One region of the Streptosporangium sp. NBC_01639 genome, then DNA from elsewhere that is predicted to be linked to it. Evidence: riboswitches for the same ligand, from Rfam matches in the RefSeq annotation. Region 1 holds a riboswitch; the other holds the start of a gene.
What was found. A riboswitch is a leader RNA that binds a small molecule or an ion and turns the genes downstream of it on or off. The one in region 1 is predicted to bind cyclic di-AMP.

Region 1 (8,271 bases):
GAACGACCTGCTACTCCGGTGGCGGTGCTCGACCGGGAAATCTCCGCAGCCGTCGCGACCGATGAAGGACCCGCCCGCCATAAGGGCAAGCAGGCCACAGGCCGCCGGTCGGCGCCACAGGCGGTTGACGGTCGGGGCGCTCGCCGCGCTTGTCCTACTCACGTTCCTCCTGGTCCATTCGAGCACGCCGAACACGACTGGTGTCGCGTCCACCGAACCGATTGCCGCTCTCTCCTGGGTGACGGATCCGGATTCGGTGCCCTCGGCGCTGTTCGGCGTGACGACGAACAGCACCACCGGCGCGATGCCGTCGTTCAGGGTTGGCAGCGTGCGGTTGTGGGACAGCCACACGCGATGGGCGAACCTGCAGCCGCAGCGGGACCGTTTCGATTGGGCCACGCTCGACAGGCTGGTCGACGGTGCGCGGCACGCGGACCTGCCCGCGCTGTTCGTGCTGGGCGGTACGCCGCAGTGGGCAGCACCGAACTCGCCGAAAGGCGCCTACCCTGATGGTTCGCGTACCGCGCCGCCGGACGACCTAGCCGACTGGGACCGATTCGTCCGTGCTCTCGTCGAGCGATATCGGGGCAGGCTGGAAGCCTACGAGTTGTGGGCCTATGCCACCGACCCGAGGTTCTACTCTGGGTCGGTCGACACTCTGGTGGAGATGACGCGAAGGGCAGCGACGATTGTGCGTTCCGCCGACCCCGACGCTGTCATCGTGTGCCCCTCCATGGGACAGCTGTGGCAGGCCAAAGGGCGCGACATCCTGCGCAGGTTCGCCGAGCTGGGAGGCTATGAGCACTGCGACGCCGCCGGCGTGAAGCTGCACCAGCGCCACGCCACCGACCCGCCGGAGACGCTCGTGCGGCTGCTCACCGAGATTGACAGCACCATGCACGCGGCCGGCGTCCATCCTGCGTTGTGGAATACGGGCACCACGTATGACATCCCCCTGCAGGGCTCGCTCGATCGGCGACGCTCCGTCGACTACGCGATGCGTTTCTATCTCGCCGGGCTCTACGGCAGAGAATTCGGCCTGGCGCGGATGTATTTCTACAACTGGGGATCCGGTCGGCTACCGCTGGTGCTGCAGGCGGAGGGGACCCCGCCGACCGGGGCGGGACTCGCGGTGGAGACGCTCCAGCGGTGGCTGGTCGGGACCCGGCTGCGCGGCTGCGGGCAGGGGTCTCCCGCAGGATTGCCCGGCAACGCGTGGCAGTGTGAGTTCATCGACGAGACGGACCGCCGATTGATCGTCCGCTGGACCCATACGGGTACGGCGGATACCACTGCGGGCCCCGGTGCCGAATCACTCACCGGCATCGACGGCACGACCGCAGCGCTGCGACCAGGCGACTCGATTCGGGTGACCGAGACGCCCTTGCTGATCACTTATCGGGCCGATGATGCCGTCCCGCGCTCGGGACGAAATGGCTGGTAGTCGCGTGCACGGATGTCCCACCACGACACGGGACGATGAACCGCTTGTCACTCGTGGCCACCGCCGGAGACGGTGGTGGAGGCATCGCAACTGCGGTGCCGAACACGGCAAGGGGTGGTTGGCATGAACCGATGGAGGTCGGCCGCTGTCACGGCTTTGGCTTCGGTCGTCGCACTGTCCGTTGGGCCCGCGGCACATGCTGAAATGACAGAAGATCGAGAGTTCGCCGCGGCGAGCAAGTGTGCATCAGGACCGGGGTATCCGGATTACTCCTACACCTTCGGCTCTCCCTACAGCTTTACGTTCGGATCGACCAAGGTGAAGCATTCACAGCTGCGTATCTCGGACAAGAACGCTGCCACGGTAACGACCAAGTGGAAGGGAATGAAGATCTACCTGGAGCGCACCGACGGGCGGATCTGCGGACCGAAGACGGTGGTCTCGCAAGGGGACGGCACCTACTTCGCGGGGGTCCAGTACCTGTCCAATCCTGGATACGGTGTCCGGGCGTGCGTCAAGTACCGCACAGGCGACGTCAAATGCGGCGAGTGGAAGAAGGAATAGCCGCAGTACACGGAGGCGAGGCACCCGATGCGCCGGGTGCCTCGCCTCCCGTTCACGCGGCGCCCCACTGCTCAGGACTGGGCCGCGAGCGTCGTGGGGGCGGGTGCGGCGGCGAGCTTGGCCTGCTCGATGGAGAGCTTGACGCCCTCACGGTCGGGGCGGACGGCGCCGGCGAAGCTGTCACGGCGCCAGGCGGTGAGCTTCTCCTCCTTGACCACGTCGCCGGTCTGCGGGGCGTGGACCATGTAGCCGGGCTTGCTGATCATGCCGACATGGCCGAGACCGTGGAAGAAGACCAGGTCGCCGGGCTTGAGGTTCTTCCAGGAGACCTTCTTGGAGAACGCCGCGTACTGGTCGTAGGTGACGCGGGGCAGCTTGATCCCGGCGGCGCCGTAGGCACGGAGCATCAGGCCGGAGCAGTCGAAGCCGCCGTGGCCGGTGGCGCCCCAGACGTACGGCGTGCCACGTTTGGACAGGGCCCACTTCACGGCCTTCTTCCAGGCGGGGACCGGGGCCTTGGCGGTGAGGGCCTCTTTCAGCTTGGCGCCGGTGAGCGTCTGCGTCCCGGTCGCGGGCTTGGGAGGGGTGAGCATCGGGATCTCGGCCGCGGGCTTGGCGCCGGGGATCGTCGGAGCCTCGGCGGCGGGTTCGGGGGAGGGGAGGGGGGCGTCCGCCAGGGCGAGGGAGGGGGTCGCGAACACGGCGGCGCCGGCCACGAAAAGGGGCAGGACACGGGGGTAGATCTTGCCGGACAAGATGGTTCCTTCCATAAGGCCGGCCGGGTTAGCTGTCGGGCTCGGGCGTGGAGGCCGCCCTACGGCGCGAGAAAAGCGCTGATTCGCCCCAAGGGATCCCGTGCAGGCGGCCTGAGACACGGCTCCGGCATGCGGAGCGATGTCCCGGGCGGCCGTGGACCCCGGAAGTGGTTCCCCGGCTCCGTGCAGACCGAAAGGGGGGACGACCTGCACGGATTAGGCATCGGTTCGAATGCAGAGGACCATAACGAAACTTCACGAAAGGGTCAAGACCGCGCAAAAGCGGACAAAACGATCAGGGGGTTTTGCGGGCGCAGACTGTCCGATGGGTGAGATGGGTGTTCGTCTACCGAGACGGGGCGGTAGGGTTCCGGTATGGACGCGCGTAACATTCGCCTGGCAGTCATCCCCGGAGACGGGATCGGAGCAGAGGTCGTCACCGAGGGCCTGAAGGTCCTCGAAGCGGTCGGCGCGAAGGTGGAGACCACCACCTACGATCTTGGCGCCAAGCGCTACCACAAGACCGGTGAGATCCTTTCCGAGACGGTCCTGGACGAGTTGCGGGGATACGACGCGATCCTGCTCGGCGCGATCGGCGACCCCAGCGTGCCCCCGGGCATCCTGGAGCGCGATCTGCTACTCAAGATCCGCTTCGAGCTCGACCACTACGTCAATCTCCGCCCGGTCAAGCTCTTCCCCGGGGTCGAGTCCCCGCTGGGCAAGGCCCGCCCCGAGGACGTCGACATGATCGTCGTCCGTGAGGGCACCGAGGGGCCGTACGCCGGGGCCGGCGGCGTGCTGCGCCGGGGCACGGCGCACGAGGTCGCCACCCAGGATTCGGTGAACACGGCCTTCGGCGTCGAACGGGTCGTCCGTTACGCCTTCGACAAGGCGCTCGGCCGGACGCGCAGGAAGCTGACGCTGGTCCACAAGACCAACGTGCTCACCTACGCCGGTGACCTCTGGGCCCGCACGTTCGACCGGGTCAGCCTGGAATATCCCGACGTCGAGACCGACTACTGCCACGTCGACGCGGCCTCGATGTTCTTCGTCAGCCAGCCGGAGCGGTTCGACGTGATCGTCACCGACAACCTGTTCGGCGACATCCTCACCGACATCGGCGCCGCCATCGCCGGCGGCATCGGCCTGGCGGCCAGCGGCAACGTCAACCCCGACCGCACCGCGCCGAGCATGTTCGAGCCGGTGCACGGCAGTGCCCCCGACATCGCGGGCCAGGGCAAGGCCGATCCGACCGCGACCGTCCTGTCCGTCGCCATGCTCCTGGACCACCTCGGCCTGTCCGGCGAGGCCGCCAGGGTCGAGCAGGCGGTGGCCGATGATCTGGTCGAGCGGCTGGCCGGCCGGGCCGGGCGGACCACCGATGAGATCGGCGACGACATCGCCGCCCGAGTAACCGGCTGAGAGAGCCGCCTTCCTCCACCTCAGACGCGCCTGGCGGCTCTCGAGCCGCCAGGCGCGTCTTCGTCTGTCCCGGCCCTGCCGGTTTGCGACATCAATGCAGTAGTTTCCCGTTAGCCGGTCCATTGCAGAATGGACTCAACGGCAGACCATCACAAAGAGAAGGATTTCCGTCATGACCACCGCTCAGAAGCTCAGCTTCGACGTGCAGCCCTCCGACCACGCGCGCACCGCAGCCGAGCGCGAGCAGGTACTGGCGAACCCGGGTTTCGGGCAGACCTTCACCGATCACATGATCTCGATCGACTACACCGAGGGCGAGGGCTGGCATGACGCGCGGCTCATGCCGTACGGACCACTGAGCCTGGATCCGGCGACCGCGGTCTTCCACTACGCCCAGGAGTTCTTCGAAGGACTGAAGGCCTACCGCCAGGAGGGCGGCGCGATCGCGTCCTTCCGGCCGTACGCCAACGCCGCCCGGTTCAACCTGTCGGCGCAGCGGATGGCCATGCCGGAGCTGCCCGAGGAGACGTTCGTCGAGTCGCTGGAGCTCCTCGTCCAGACCGATCGCGAGTGGGTCCCCACCGCCCCGGGCCATAGCCTCTACCTGCGCCCCTTCATGATCGCCACGCAGGCCGCGCTGGGTGTCAACTACCCCTCCAGGGAGTATCGGTACATGGTGATCGCCTCCCCGGCGGCCGCCTACTTCGGCGCCGAAAAGGCCGTCTCGGTCTGGCTGTCCACCGAGTACACCCGCGCGGCCCCGGGCGGCACCGGCTTCGCCAAGTGCGGCGGCAACTACGCGGCGGCCTTCGTGGCCCAGCGCCAGGCCGTCGAACAGGGCTGCGCCCAGGTGGTCTGGCTCGACGCGAACGAGCACCGCTATGTCGAGGAGATGGGCGGGATGAACCTGTTCTTCGTCTACGGCGACCGTCTGCTCACCCCGGCCCTCACCGGCACGCTCCTGCCCGGCATCACCCGCGACTCGATCCTCGCCCTCGCCGCCGACCTGGGCCTGACCGCCGAGGAGGGGCGCCTGTCGATCGAGGAGTGGCAGGCGGGCTGCGAGTCCGGCGAGCTCACCGAGGTCTTCGCCTGCGGCACCGCGGCGGTCGTGTCCCCCGTCGGTTCGGTCAAGGGCGCCGACCGCGCCTGGACGGTCGGCGACGGCACCCAGGGTCCCGTCACCGCCCGGATCCGCGAGGAGCTCGTCGGCATCCAGTACGGTTCCCGCCCCGACGCGCACAGCTGGGTCCACAAGATCTGCTGACCGGCACACGAGAGAAGCCCGGCCTCCCACCCGGCCGGGCTTCCCTGTGCGTACGGCCTACTCCTCGATCAGCTTGCCGGTGTCGATCGTGAGATTCCACGGTGCCGGAAGATCGAGGGGATCACCGAGTTTCACCGATACCTCGTCGGTGTATCCAGCCTCACTTGGACAACTGAGCAGCCTGACCCTGTTCTCAAGTGCGTCGATGGCCAGATAGAGCGGAACGCCCGCTCGGGCGCAGTTCCGAGGCTTGACGAAATGATCATCGTGGATGCTGCTTGGAGAGACCACTTCGACGACCAGGAAGGTGGCGTCCGCGTACACGTGGTTGGGATCCCACTGACGTGCCGTGGCCGGGACGGCGATGAGATCAGGCTCATAGCGATCCGCCTGGCTGTTCAGGAAGATCTTGGTTTCCTGCAGGAGCTCCCACCCCTGCTCGATGGCGACCGAGACGAGCTGGAGCAGCAACCGGTAGACGATTCGAGCATGGGTGAGCGTGGGCAACTCCCTCACCACGATCCGGCCGTCGATGATCTCGATCCGATGCTTCTCGAATCGATCGACGAGCTCCAGGTAGAGCCGTTCGACCTCTGCTCGATCGTTGATCTGGTAGGTGACCTGTCTGTCCATGAGCAGTCCCATGGGTTCATCTTCCCCTCCGCGCGGGTGGGCGCAACGTGTTTGACACGCGACTAAAAGTAATCGCAAAGATTCCCGCCCGCCCGGGGTTCGGGGAAGTTCTCGTCAGTGCTTTCGAATCATGGTGAGCCCGTCGGCGATGGGCAGGATCAGTGAGGTCACCCGGCCGTCGGCCATGACCATGTCGTTGAACTCGCGGATGGCCCGGGTGCTGTCGTCGTCGGCGGTGGGGTCGGCGACGCGCCCGCTCCACAGGGTGTTGTCGACGAGGATCAGGCCGCCCGGGGCGAGGCGGGGCAGCAGGGCCTCGTAGTAGACGGGGTAGCCGATCTTGTCGGCGTCGATGAACGCCAGGTCCACGGCCTGTTCGGGCGCGAGCTCCTTCAGGCGTTCGGCGGCGGGGCCGACCCGCAGTTCGATGCGGTCGGCGACCCCCGCCTTCTCCCAGTAGCGCCGGGCGATCGCCGTCCACTCCTCGCTGACGTCGAAGCAGCTCAGCCTGCCGCCGGGGGGCAGTCCCCGGGCGATGCAGATGGAGGAGTAGCCGGTGAAGGTGCCCACCTCCACCACGTTCCGTGCGCGGCCGAGCTGGGTGATCATGGTCAGGAACCGCCCCTGGTCGGGGGAGATCTGCATGCCCGCGCTCTCGCCGGTGGCCTCGCGGGTCTCCATGGCGAGCGCGTCGAGGACGTCGTCGGGCGGGGTGGTGTGCGCGCTGAGGTACTGCCCGATGGCCGGGTCGAGATAAGTCGCTTTCATGGCCGCCATTCTCCTCATCGATCGCCGGCCCGGGGCGGGAACCCGCCCCCGTGTCGGCGGCCGTGAAGGAGCGGTCCGGCGCCGGGCCGGCGGGCCGTACATCTCGGATCCTGAGATCGATGTGTCAAATGGTGTCGGCGTATGGCAGACTCCGAAGCATCATGTTCTACGGTCTGCTCATTATCGGCAGGCGCGCTGGCTGAAAAGGGACACCGCCAGCGCGCAGACCTCTCACGTCCGTGAGGGGTTTTTTTGTTTCTCAGAGCCGGATGAGCGCGCGGCGAATCATCGAACCCGCGAAGGAGACTGACATGGCCGACGACCGCTTCCATGTGTACGACACCACACTGCGTGACGGCGCCCAGCAGGAGGGTCTCAACCTCACGGTGACCGACAAGCTGGCCGTCGCACGCCATCTGGACGGTCTTGGCGTCGGTTTCATCGAGGGGGGCTGGCCCGGCGCCAATCCGAAGGACACCGAGTTCTTCAGACGGGCTCAAACAGAGCTCAACCTGAAGCACGCGCAGCTCGCCGCGTTCGGCGCGACCCGCCGAGCCGGAGTGAAGGCAGCCGACGACCCGTTGGTGGCCGCCCTGCGCGAATCCGGCGCGCCGGTCGTGACCCTTGTCGCCAAGAGTCACGACCGGCACGTGGAACTGGCCCTCCGCACGACTCTCCAGGAGAACCTCGCGATGATCCGCGACACGGTCTCCCACCTCCGTGCGGAGGGGCAGCGGGTCTTCCTCGACGCCGAACACTTCTTCGACGGCTACGCCTCCAACCCGGCCTACGCGCTGGAGGTCCTGCGCACCGCCGCCGAAGCGGGCGCCTCGGTCATCGCCCTGTGCGACACCAACGGCGGCATGCTCCCCGACGAGCTCGCCGAGGTCGTCCACGCGGCCGTGCAGACCTCCGCCCGGATCGGCATCCACTGCCACGACGACACCGGCTGCGCGGTGGCCAACACCCTGGCCGCGGTGAAGGCGGGCGCCACCCACGTGCAGGGCTGCGCCAACGGGTACGGCGAGCGGTCCGGCAACGCCAACCTGTTCACCGTCGTGGCCAACCTCCAGCTCAAGCGGGGCTTCGACCTCGTCCCGCGGGAGGCGCTGGCCGACATGACCCGGATCGCGCACGCGGTCACCGAGGTCACCAACGTCACCCCGAACTCGCACGCCCCCTACGTGGGCGTCTCCGCCTTCGCACACAAGGCGGGGCTGCACGCCAGCGCCATCAAGGTGGACCCCAACCTCTACCAGCACATCGACCCGGTCGAGGTCGGCAACGACATGCGCATGCTCGTCTCCGACATGGCCGGTCGCGCGTCCGTCGAGCTCAAGGGGCGCGAGCTGGGTTACGAGCTCTCTCCCGAGACGTCGCGCGAGCTGGTGGACCGGGTCAAGGACCTGGAGGCCAGG
Region 2 (8,271 bases), 1.3 Mb from region 1:
CGTGTCCCCCGCAGTACGGGGCCACCAGCCGGGCGACGGTCGCCCGGGGCACCCTCCAGCGGGCGGCCAGCCGGTCGAGCAATTCCGGCCGGGTCAGCGCGTAGCGCAGAAACTCCATTTCCAGGGTGCTCCGCGCCGTGTGATGGTCGGCCACTCCAGCCAGATACGCCCCAAATGCCGCAAAAGTTGCCTCGTCCCCCTCCTGCCGGGAGGCGATTTCCCCGGCGTCATCAAGGGGGTGGGCCGCGTAGTCGTCAAAGAGCGCGAGGAAGAGTTCGTCCTTTCCGGCGAAATGAGAGTAGAGCGCGCCGACCGTGTGACCTGCCCTGGAGGCGATCTCATCGACGGAGGCGCCGGTGAAACCTTGTTCTGTGAAGACCTCGGCGGCGGCGGCCAGCAGCCGCCCACGGGTGCGTGTCTTGGCTTCGCTCCGACTTAACCGCAAAGGCACCGACATATCATGAGTACTTCACGTAGCGATCGCTATGTCAATGGCGTCCGCCACCTCTATGGAGAAGGGAACTTGACGACCTTTGAACAAGGCGTTTACCGTTCCTGAGGGGCGTTATTGATTCCAACATACTCACGCCTGATTTCCAGTGCGGGGGAGCGGCTTTAGATGGCATACCCGGAAGTGGATTCCCGTCGTGGCGACAGCCTCCTGGGCATGGGCGAGATCGGTCTCAGTGCCGAGGATCTCGTGCTCCTGGCGGAGCTTGCCAAGGGCGTCACCGTGGACCGGGTGGGGCGTCGCCTCGACATCAGTGGCCGGACCGTCCGGCGCAGGCTCCGGGGGATCTGTGATCGCATCGGCGTGGCCACGGCGATCGAAGCCGTGGCCTGGGCCGCCCGTCGTCGGCTGATCTAGGTCCGGCTCGCAGCGGTCTGTCTCGGCCCGAGAGCCGATCCAGGTCCGGCCCGCAGCCGGCTGTCTCAGTCCGCGACCCGCACGCCGCCGGCGAAGGGGCGGTTGTCGATCGAGGCGATGTGGATGACGTCACCGGTCTGGGGGGCGTGGATCATCATGCCCGCGCCGACGTAGATCCCGACATGGTGCAGGTCACCGTAGAAGAAGACCAGGTCGCCGGGGCGCAGTTCGTTTCTGGACACGTGGGTGCCCGCGGTCCACTGGTCCCCGGTGTAGTGCGGCAGGCTGATGCCGACCTTCTGGTAGGCCCACATGACCAGACCGGAGCAGTCGAAGGAGTTCGGGCCCTCGGCCCCCCAGACATAGGGCTTGAGCTGCTGGGTGAGTGCCCAGCGGGCGGCCTCGGCGGCCTTGCCGTCGCCGACGATCGGCACGCTGATCCGCACCCTGCTGCCTATGGTGGTCTTGGCCCGGCTGCGCACCTCGCTGAACAGGTTGCTCTCGACCCTGGTGACCAGGCGTTCGATCTTGGTGCGCTTGGTGCCGATCTCCGCGAGGAGCTTCTTCACCTCGCTGGTCCGCGCCTTGGCACTGGCCTGCGCCCGTTCGGCGGTCTTGATCGCCTGAGCGACCTGGGCGACCTCCTCGCTCTGTTGCTGCTGGAGGGCGTAGTACGTGGTGGCCTGGTCGAGGAAGGCGTCGGGGTCGCTCGACTGGGTGAAGGCGAGGGCCGAGCCCAGTCCCCCCGTCATGTAGGAGCTCTGCGCCAGGAGGCTGGCCCTGGTGCGCCGGGCCGCGAGCTCGGACTCGCTGCCCGCGAGGGTCTTCTTGGCCGCCTCCGAGGCCCGCTGGGCCTGCTTGAGCTTGACCCGCTCGCCGTTGTACTGCTCGCTCAGCGTCTCGATCTCGGTGTGCAGCTTCTCGACCTGCTTGGAGAGCTCTCCAAGATTGGGCTTCGGGTCGGCGGTGGCCGCGACCAGAGGGGTACCGAGGGTCAGGGAGGCGAATGCCAGCCCGATGACCACCATTCGGTGGGTGAGTCCACGTGAGACGTGTTCCCGGCGGGCGTGTCCGCCCTCGCGCCTTCCCTCAAGGTTGCGCGTGCGCTTCACCAACAGGCTCCTCTCTCGGCCGCCTACCGGGTTAGCTGACGGGTTCGGGCCGGAGGCAGCCCTACCGGGGTGCCGGTGGCACCTCGGATTCACCCCAGGGACGAGGGTGGGTCCCCGGTTCCCCGGTTCCGGGGATTCGGCGGGTCAGCTTTTTTTACCATCGCTGACATCGAGCACGGACATTAGTGCAATTGGAGGTTCATGCTCAACCAGAACTACAAAGTCGGTAGAGGTTTCACAACTGGCACGTCACGGCGAGATCACACATCTTCATGATCAACTTGCCCATTAAGACGGGCTCCATCCGTCCTTCGGGCGCTCATGGCAGAGGTCTTCGCAGGTCCAGAACCACGGGAAAGGCGAGTTCCGACCCCTCGCCGACACGTCAGGTACGGCATGGCCGCTGAGATGTCACAGGTCATCTGGTATCTGCGGGGCGAGAGTTAAGGGTGAGCCGTAACTCACAAGCACCGAGGACGTACGCTGATCGGTCATGGAGCAGGTTGCGGAGCATTCCCCGACGCCGGCCGTACACGACACCGGGAACGCCGGGCCGGGAGGCGGAGCCGCGGACCCCGGACGGGACCGCGGAGAGGCCGGGCCGGACCCGGCCGCGGTCCGGGTGCGGCGTGCCCGCACCCGGGACGTCCACGTCATCCGGCGGCTGGTCGACACCTACGGCGGAGCCGGCCGTCGTCTTCTGGAGAAGGCCACGGTCACCCTGTACGAGGACGTCCAGGAGTTCTGGGTCGCCGAGCAGGCGGGCACCGTGGTGGGCTGCGGGGCGCTCCACGTGCTCTGGGAGGATCTCGCGGAGATCCGCACCGTCGCCGTCGACCCCGGCTGCCGAGGGCTGGGTATCGGCAACCTCATCGTCTCGGAACTCCTCCGCACCGCCGGCGAACTCGGGCTGCGCAGGGTCTTCTGCCTCACTTTCGAGGTCGGATTCTTCGCCCGGCACGGATTCCGGGAGATCCAGGGCACGCCGGTCTCGCCGGAGGTCTACGCCGAACTGCTCGCCTCATATGACGAAGGGGTCGCGGAATTCCTCGACCTGGAGCACGTCAAGCCGAACACTCTGGGAAACACCCGGATGCTGCTTCATCTGACCCAGGAACACCACTGACGCCGTCTTGATGGTCGCTGATCGGAAAGATGACTGTTGATAACTATGTCGATACCTTGTGCTGCAGCAAGCATGTGCGTCTCACATACATACGGCACATGCGCAGTCGAAGTGAGGTGACGCGGTGAGCACCGGACAGCCGCCGTACCAGGATGATCCCGACCGCGATCGCACCCCGTCGGGACAACCGGAGTACGGACAGCATCAGGCAGGCCGAGACCATGACGGACAGGACCCCGATGTAACGATCGTGGGATATCGAGCGGAGGCGTCACAGCCGCACACCGGCCCGGGCCAGGCCCAGCCGGGTTATGGGCAGCAGCCCGCCTACGGCCAGCCGGCCCAGGAGCAGTCCCCCTACGGCCAGCCGGGCTACGGCCAGCAGCAGCCGTACGGCCAGCAGGCCGCCCAGCCGGGCTACGGCCAGCAGCAGGGGACGGGTCCCTACGGTCAGCCGGGCTACGGCCAGCAGCCCGCCTACGGCCAGTCGGCCCAGGAGCAGTCCCCCTACGGTCAGCAGCCCGCCCAGCCGGGCTACGGCCAGCAGCAGGGGACGGGTCCCTACGGTCAGCCGGGCTACGGCCAGCAGCAGTCGCAGGAGCAGTCCCCCTACGGTCAGCCGGGCTACGGCCAGCAGTCGCAGGAGCAGTCCCCTTACGGCCAGCAGCCCGCCCAGCCGGGCTACGGCCAGCAGCAGCCGTACGGCCAGCAGTCCGCTCAGCCGGACTACGGCCAGCAGCAGGGCTACGGCCAGCAGCCCTCCTACGGCCAGCAACCGGGTTACGGCCAGCAGCCGGGGACGGGCCCCTACGGCCAGCCGGGCTACGGCCAGCAACCCCCTCAGCAGGGCTACGGCCAGCAGCCGGGTTACGGGCAGCAGCAGCCGTACGGTCAGCAGCCCGCCTACGGCCAGGGCTACGCCCCCCAGGGGGTGACACCCCCCGGCGTCCCGGCGCCCCTCGCGGAGTGGTGGCAGCGCCTGGTGGCCCGTCTCCTCGACTCGCTGATCGTGGCCGTCCCGGCCAACATCGTGGGTTATCTGGCCGCGATGCCGTTCGCGCCGTCGTTCAACAGTGAGACCTTCACCGTGGACGGCAGTCCCGCCATGTACGGACTCGTGTCCGGGCTCATCGTCGCGCTGGCCCTCATCGCCTACGAGATCCTCATGCTGGCGCGTAACGGCACCAGCCTGGGCAAGCAGATCATGGGCATCAGGGTCGTCCGGGTGGGCGGCCAGCTCACCGGCGGGCTCGACATGGGGAGCGCCGCCAAGCGGGCCCTCGTGCTGTTCGGCTTCTACCTCGTCTACGCGTTCAGCAATCTGCTGGGAATCATCGTCACGCTGCTGACCTCCCTGCTCGGAATTTTCGTGCTGGTGGACGTGCTGTGGCCGCTGTGGGACAAGCCCCTGCAGCAGGCTCTGCACGACAAGGTGGCCAAGACGGTCGTGGTCAAGACCAAGTAGTTCTCCGAAAATCGGGGTCGGCGGGTTGAACCGCCGGCCCCGATTTCACGTATGAGTGGGAAAACGGGCGCCGTAACGGCACGCCGCCACGGCGCGTTGGAAGTGCAAAACCCATACGTGCCGCCGGGGGGAAGGTTATGGTCGTCTCGTCGCGTTCCGGCGCCGACAATCACCGCCCGGTCGGTCATGGCGTCGACCGCGGTCTCCTATGGGTGGCCAATGGGCGGTCACTTGCCGCGGTCGGAAGTTCCCCGAGCCATCGGTCAAATGATGGTGGAAGCGCCTGTACCGCCGGTGCCGTGACGCCTCCGCCGGATTCTCTTCCGCTCCTTCTCCGACGCCTTCCGGCCGACACGGCACGACCTTCTACCGCGCCGGGCGGAGCCTGTGGTGTTGCCGGGGTTGTTGACGTACCTGAGCGCGTTTGGTGGTTATACGGCCTACGACTATGCCCCGTATGCCGGAGACGGACGTACTCTTGGTAAGAAAGCGATGAAGCCCCGCCTTCTTGTCGACGACGGCGCTGCACGGCCGGCCACCTGCCCGATGAAGCGACGACCCGCCAACCAGGCCATCTCATCACGGCGCACATTCCTTGGTGAAGAGTGTGATGGCGCACCCCCGCTCCGCGGCGGTCCCCTCCGCCTCGGCCGACACCCCCTTTCACCAGGGATTCCGTGGCGGGTGGCAGGCGGTCTCGGAGCCGGGGACCCGGACCGGCATTGGTTTTCCGACAAAGTTGATCATCGTGTGATCGACCTGTCGGTTTTTTCCGCCCGGCTTTACCCGGCGCAACCGGTAAGACGGCTGGAGAGAAGCATTAAGGTAGTGAACGACCGGCATGGCCGCCCCAGTGACGCCCACGGCTCGTCGGTGACGCTATGGTCGTGTGTGGGTGGATCCGTCGTGATCCAGCGAGCCCCGGCGCGGTCCGGGATGCCGTCGTCAAAAAATCCATGGTTCCCAGAAAGTCATCCCCGGTGCGGAGCGAGGACGAATGAGCAACGTATTGTCCGCGTTGATACCTCCAGTGGTCGTCGGCAGCGCCTTCATCTACGGAGTTGTCAAGCTTCTGCGCAGTGAAGCCGCCGGTCGCCGCCCGGCAAAACAGCATGACCGGGCTGAGTCGGAGAACAGTTGATCAACTCGTGGCCTCGGTGACCGACGAGAATCGCCGGGCTCCCGGAATTGCCGCTCTCCGATTGCGGGTATATGTTTAGCTAGCGAATGAAACAATACTCCGCGAAAGGATTGCGTAGATGGCCAAGCAGATCCAGGAGATTCTCATCGACGACCTCGATGGGGGCGAGGCCAATGAGACTGTCGCCTTCGCGATTGACGGCACCAGCTATGAGATTGACCTGAGTGACGTAAACGCGAAGAAGCTCCGCGACTCCCTGTCGCCTTTCGTGCAGAGCGCCCGCCGTTCCGGCGCGCTGGCCCCTCGGCGCCGCCGTGCAGGTGGCACCCGGGCACTGACGCGGGAGAAGAGTGCTGACATCCGGGCATGGGCGAAGTCGCACGGCCTTAATGTCAGCGAGCGCGGTCGAATCGCCTCCAAGATCGTCGAGCAGTACGAAGCGGCTCACTAGATCGTTGAATCATGCGGTTATGGCGGCCACGGTGGGGTCCGGTGGCGGCCATGACCGCATGACGCGTTTGAGTGGCCGATAAACGTCGTTCGCTTGCGGCGTATCGGGAACATCCCACCCCCCGTAGGTAGTTGGATGGAGGGTGAACGCCCTGCTCTCGGGGAACGTCTTCTGCATAGAGCGGTCGCCGGGTCGGGGCTACCATGCGGGATGACAGGGCCCGGATATCCCGGACCTGCCTTACCGCTCTGTGAGGAGCGACGAGATGTTCGAGAGGTTCACCGACCGCGCACGGCGGGTTGTCGTCCTGGCTCAAGAAGAGGCCCGGATGCTCAACCACAACTACATCGGTACGGAGCACATCCTTCTTGGTCTCATCCACGAAGGTGAAGGCGTTGCCGCCAAGGCTCTGGAGAGCCTCGGCATCAGTCTTGAAGGTGTGCGTCAGCAGGTCGAGGAGATCATCGGCCAGGGACAGTCTGCGCCGTCGGGGCACATCCCGTTCACCCCGCGCGCGAAGAAGGTCCTTGAGCTGTCGCTCCGCGAGGCCTTGCAACTGGGTCACAACTACATCGGCACCGAGCACATCCTGCTCGGCCTCATCCGTGAGGGCGAGGGCGTCGCCGCCCAGGTGCTGGTGAAGCTGGGCGCCGATCTCAACCGGGTACGGCAGCAGGTCATCCAGCTGCTCCACGGTTACCAGGGCAAGGAGCCGGCCGCCGCGGGCGGGCCGCAGGAGGCCGCGCCGTCGACCTCGCTTGTGCTGGACCAGTTCGGCCGCAACCTGACCCAGGCCGCCCGCGAGGGCAAGCTCGACCCGGTCATCGGTCGTGAGAAAGAGATCGAGCGGGTCATGCAGGTCCTCTCCCGGAGGACCAAGAACAACCCGGTCCTGGTGGGCGAGCCGGGCGTCGGCAAGACCGCCGTCGTCGAGGGGCTGGCCCAGAAGATCGTCAAGGGCGAGGTCCCGGAGACGCTCAAGGACAAGCAGCTCTACACCCTGGACCTGGGTGCACTGGTGGCGGGTTCCCGTTACCGCGGTGATTTCGAGGAGCGCCTGAAGAAGGTTCTCAAGGAGATCCGCACCCGCGGCGACATCATCCTGTTCATCGACGAGCTCCACACGCTCGTCGGCGCGGGTGCCGCCGAGGGCGCGATCGACGCCGCCAGCATCCTCAAGCCGATGCTGGCCCGTGGTGAGCTGCAGACCATCGGTGCCACCACCCTCGACGAATACCGCAAGCACCTGGAGAAGGACGCCGCGCTTGAGCGCCGCTTCCAGCCGATCCAGGTGGCCGAGCCCAGCCTCAGCCACACGATCGAGATTCTCAAGGGACTGCGCGACCGTTACGAGGCGCACCACCGGGTCTCCATCACCGACGGCGCCCTGGTGGCCGCGGCCCAGCTCGCCGACCGCTACATCAGCGACCGGTTCCTGCCGGACAAGGCGATCGACCTCATCGACGAGGCCGGCTCACGTATGCGCATCCGCCGCATGACCGCGCCGCCGGACCTCCGCGAGTACGACGAGAAGATCGCCAATGTGCGGCGCGACAAGGAGTCCGCGATCGACGCGCAGGACTTCGAGAAGGCCGCCGCACTGCGGGACCAGGAGAAGCAGCTCCAGCTCAAGCGGGAACGCCGGGAGAAGGAGTGGAAGGCCGGCGACATGGACGTCGTCGCCGAGGTCACCGAGGAGCTCATCGCCGAGGTGCTCGCCACGGCCACCGGCATCCCGGTCTTCAAGCTCACCGAGGAGGAGTCCCAGCGACTGCTCCGCATGGAGGACGAGCTGCACAAGCGGATCATCGGTCAGGACGACGCCATCAAGGGTCTGTCCCGCTCGATCCGCCGTACGCGCGCCGGTCTGAAGGACCCGCGCCGTCCGGGTGGTTCGTTCATCTTCGCCGGTCCGTCCGGTGTCGGTAAGACCGAGCTGTCCAAGGCGCTGGCCGAGTTCCTGTTCGGGGACGAGGACGCGCTGATCATGCTGGACATGTCCGAGTTCATGGAGAAGCACACCGTCTCCCGGCTCTTCGGCTCTCCTCCCGGCTACGTCGGATACGAGGAGGGTGGCCAGCTCACCGAGAAGGTGCGGCGCAAGCCGT

Region 2: another riboswitch for cyclic di-AMP. It lies ahead of OHA77_RS22170 (NlpC/P60 family protein); the one in region 1 lies ahead of OHA77_RS28070 (C40 family peptidase).

What each region holds. Positions count from the first base shown of each region.
Region 1 is NZ_CP109272.1:6,137,718-6,145,988, forward strand. It holds gene OHA77_RS28060 (helix-turn-helix domain-containing protein) at 1-1,444, shown strand, start outside; gene OHA77_RS28065 (hypothetical protein) at 1,568-2,008, shown strand; gene OHA77_RS28070 (C40 family peptidase) at 2,080-2,763, opposite strand; cyclic di-AMP (ydaO/yuaA leader) riboswitch at 2,766-2,996, opposite strand; gene OHA77_RS28075 (3-isopropylmalate dehydrogenase) at 3,139-4,185, shown strand; gene OHA77_RS28080 (branched-chain amino acid aminotransferase) at 4,358-5,452, shown strand; gene OHA77_RS28085 (Uma2 family endonuclease) at 5,510-6,097, opposite strand; gene OHA77_RS28090 (O-methyltransferase) at 6,200-6,853, opposite strand; gene cimA (citramalate synthase) at 7,165-8,271, shown strand, end outside.
Region 2 is NZ_CP109272.1:4,845,651-4,853,921, forward strand. It holds gene OHA77_RS22160 (helix-turn-helix domain-containing protein) at 1-451, opposite strand, end outside; gene OHA77_RS22165 (LuxR family transcriptional regulator) at 620-868, shown strand; gene OHA77_RS22170 (NlpC/P60 family protein) at 934-1,980, opposite strand; cyclic di-AMP (ydaO/yuaA leader) riboswitch at 1,986-2,132, opposite strand; gene OHA77_RS22175 (amino-acid N-acetyltransferase) at 2,474-3,106, shown strand; gene OHA77_RS22180 (RDD family protein) at 3,231-4,571, shown strand; gene OHA77_RS22185 (Lsr2 family protein) at 5,831-6,163, shown strand; gene OHA77_RS22190 (ATP-dependent Clp protease ATP-binding subunit) at 6,429-8,271, shown strand, end outside.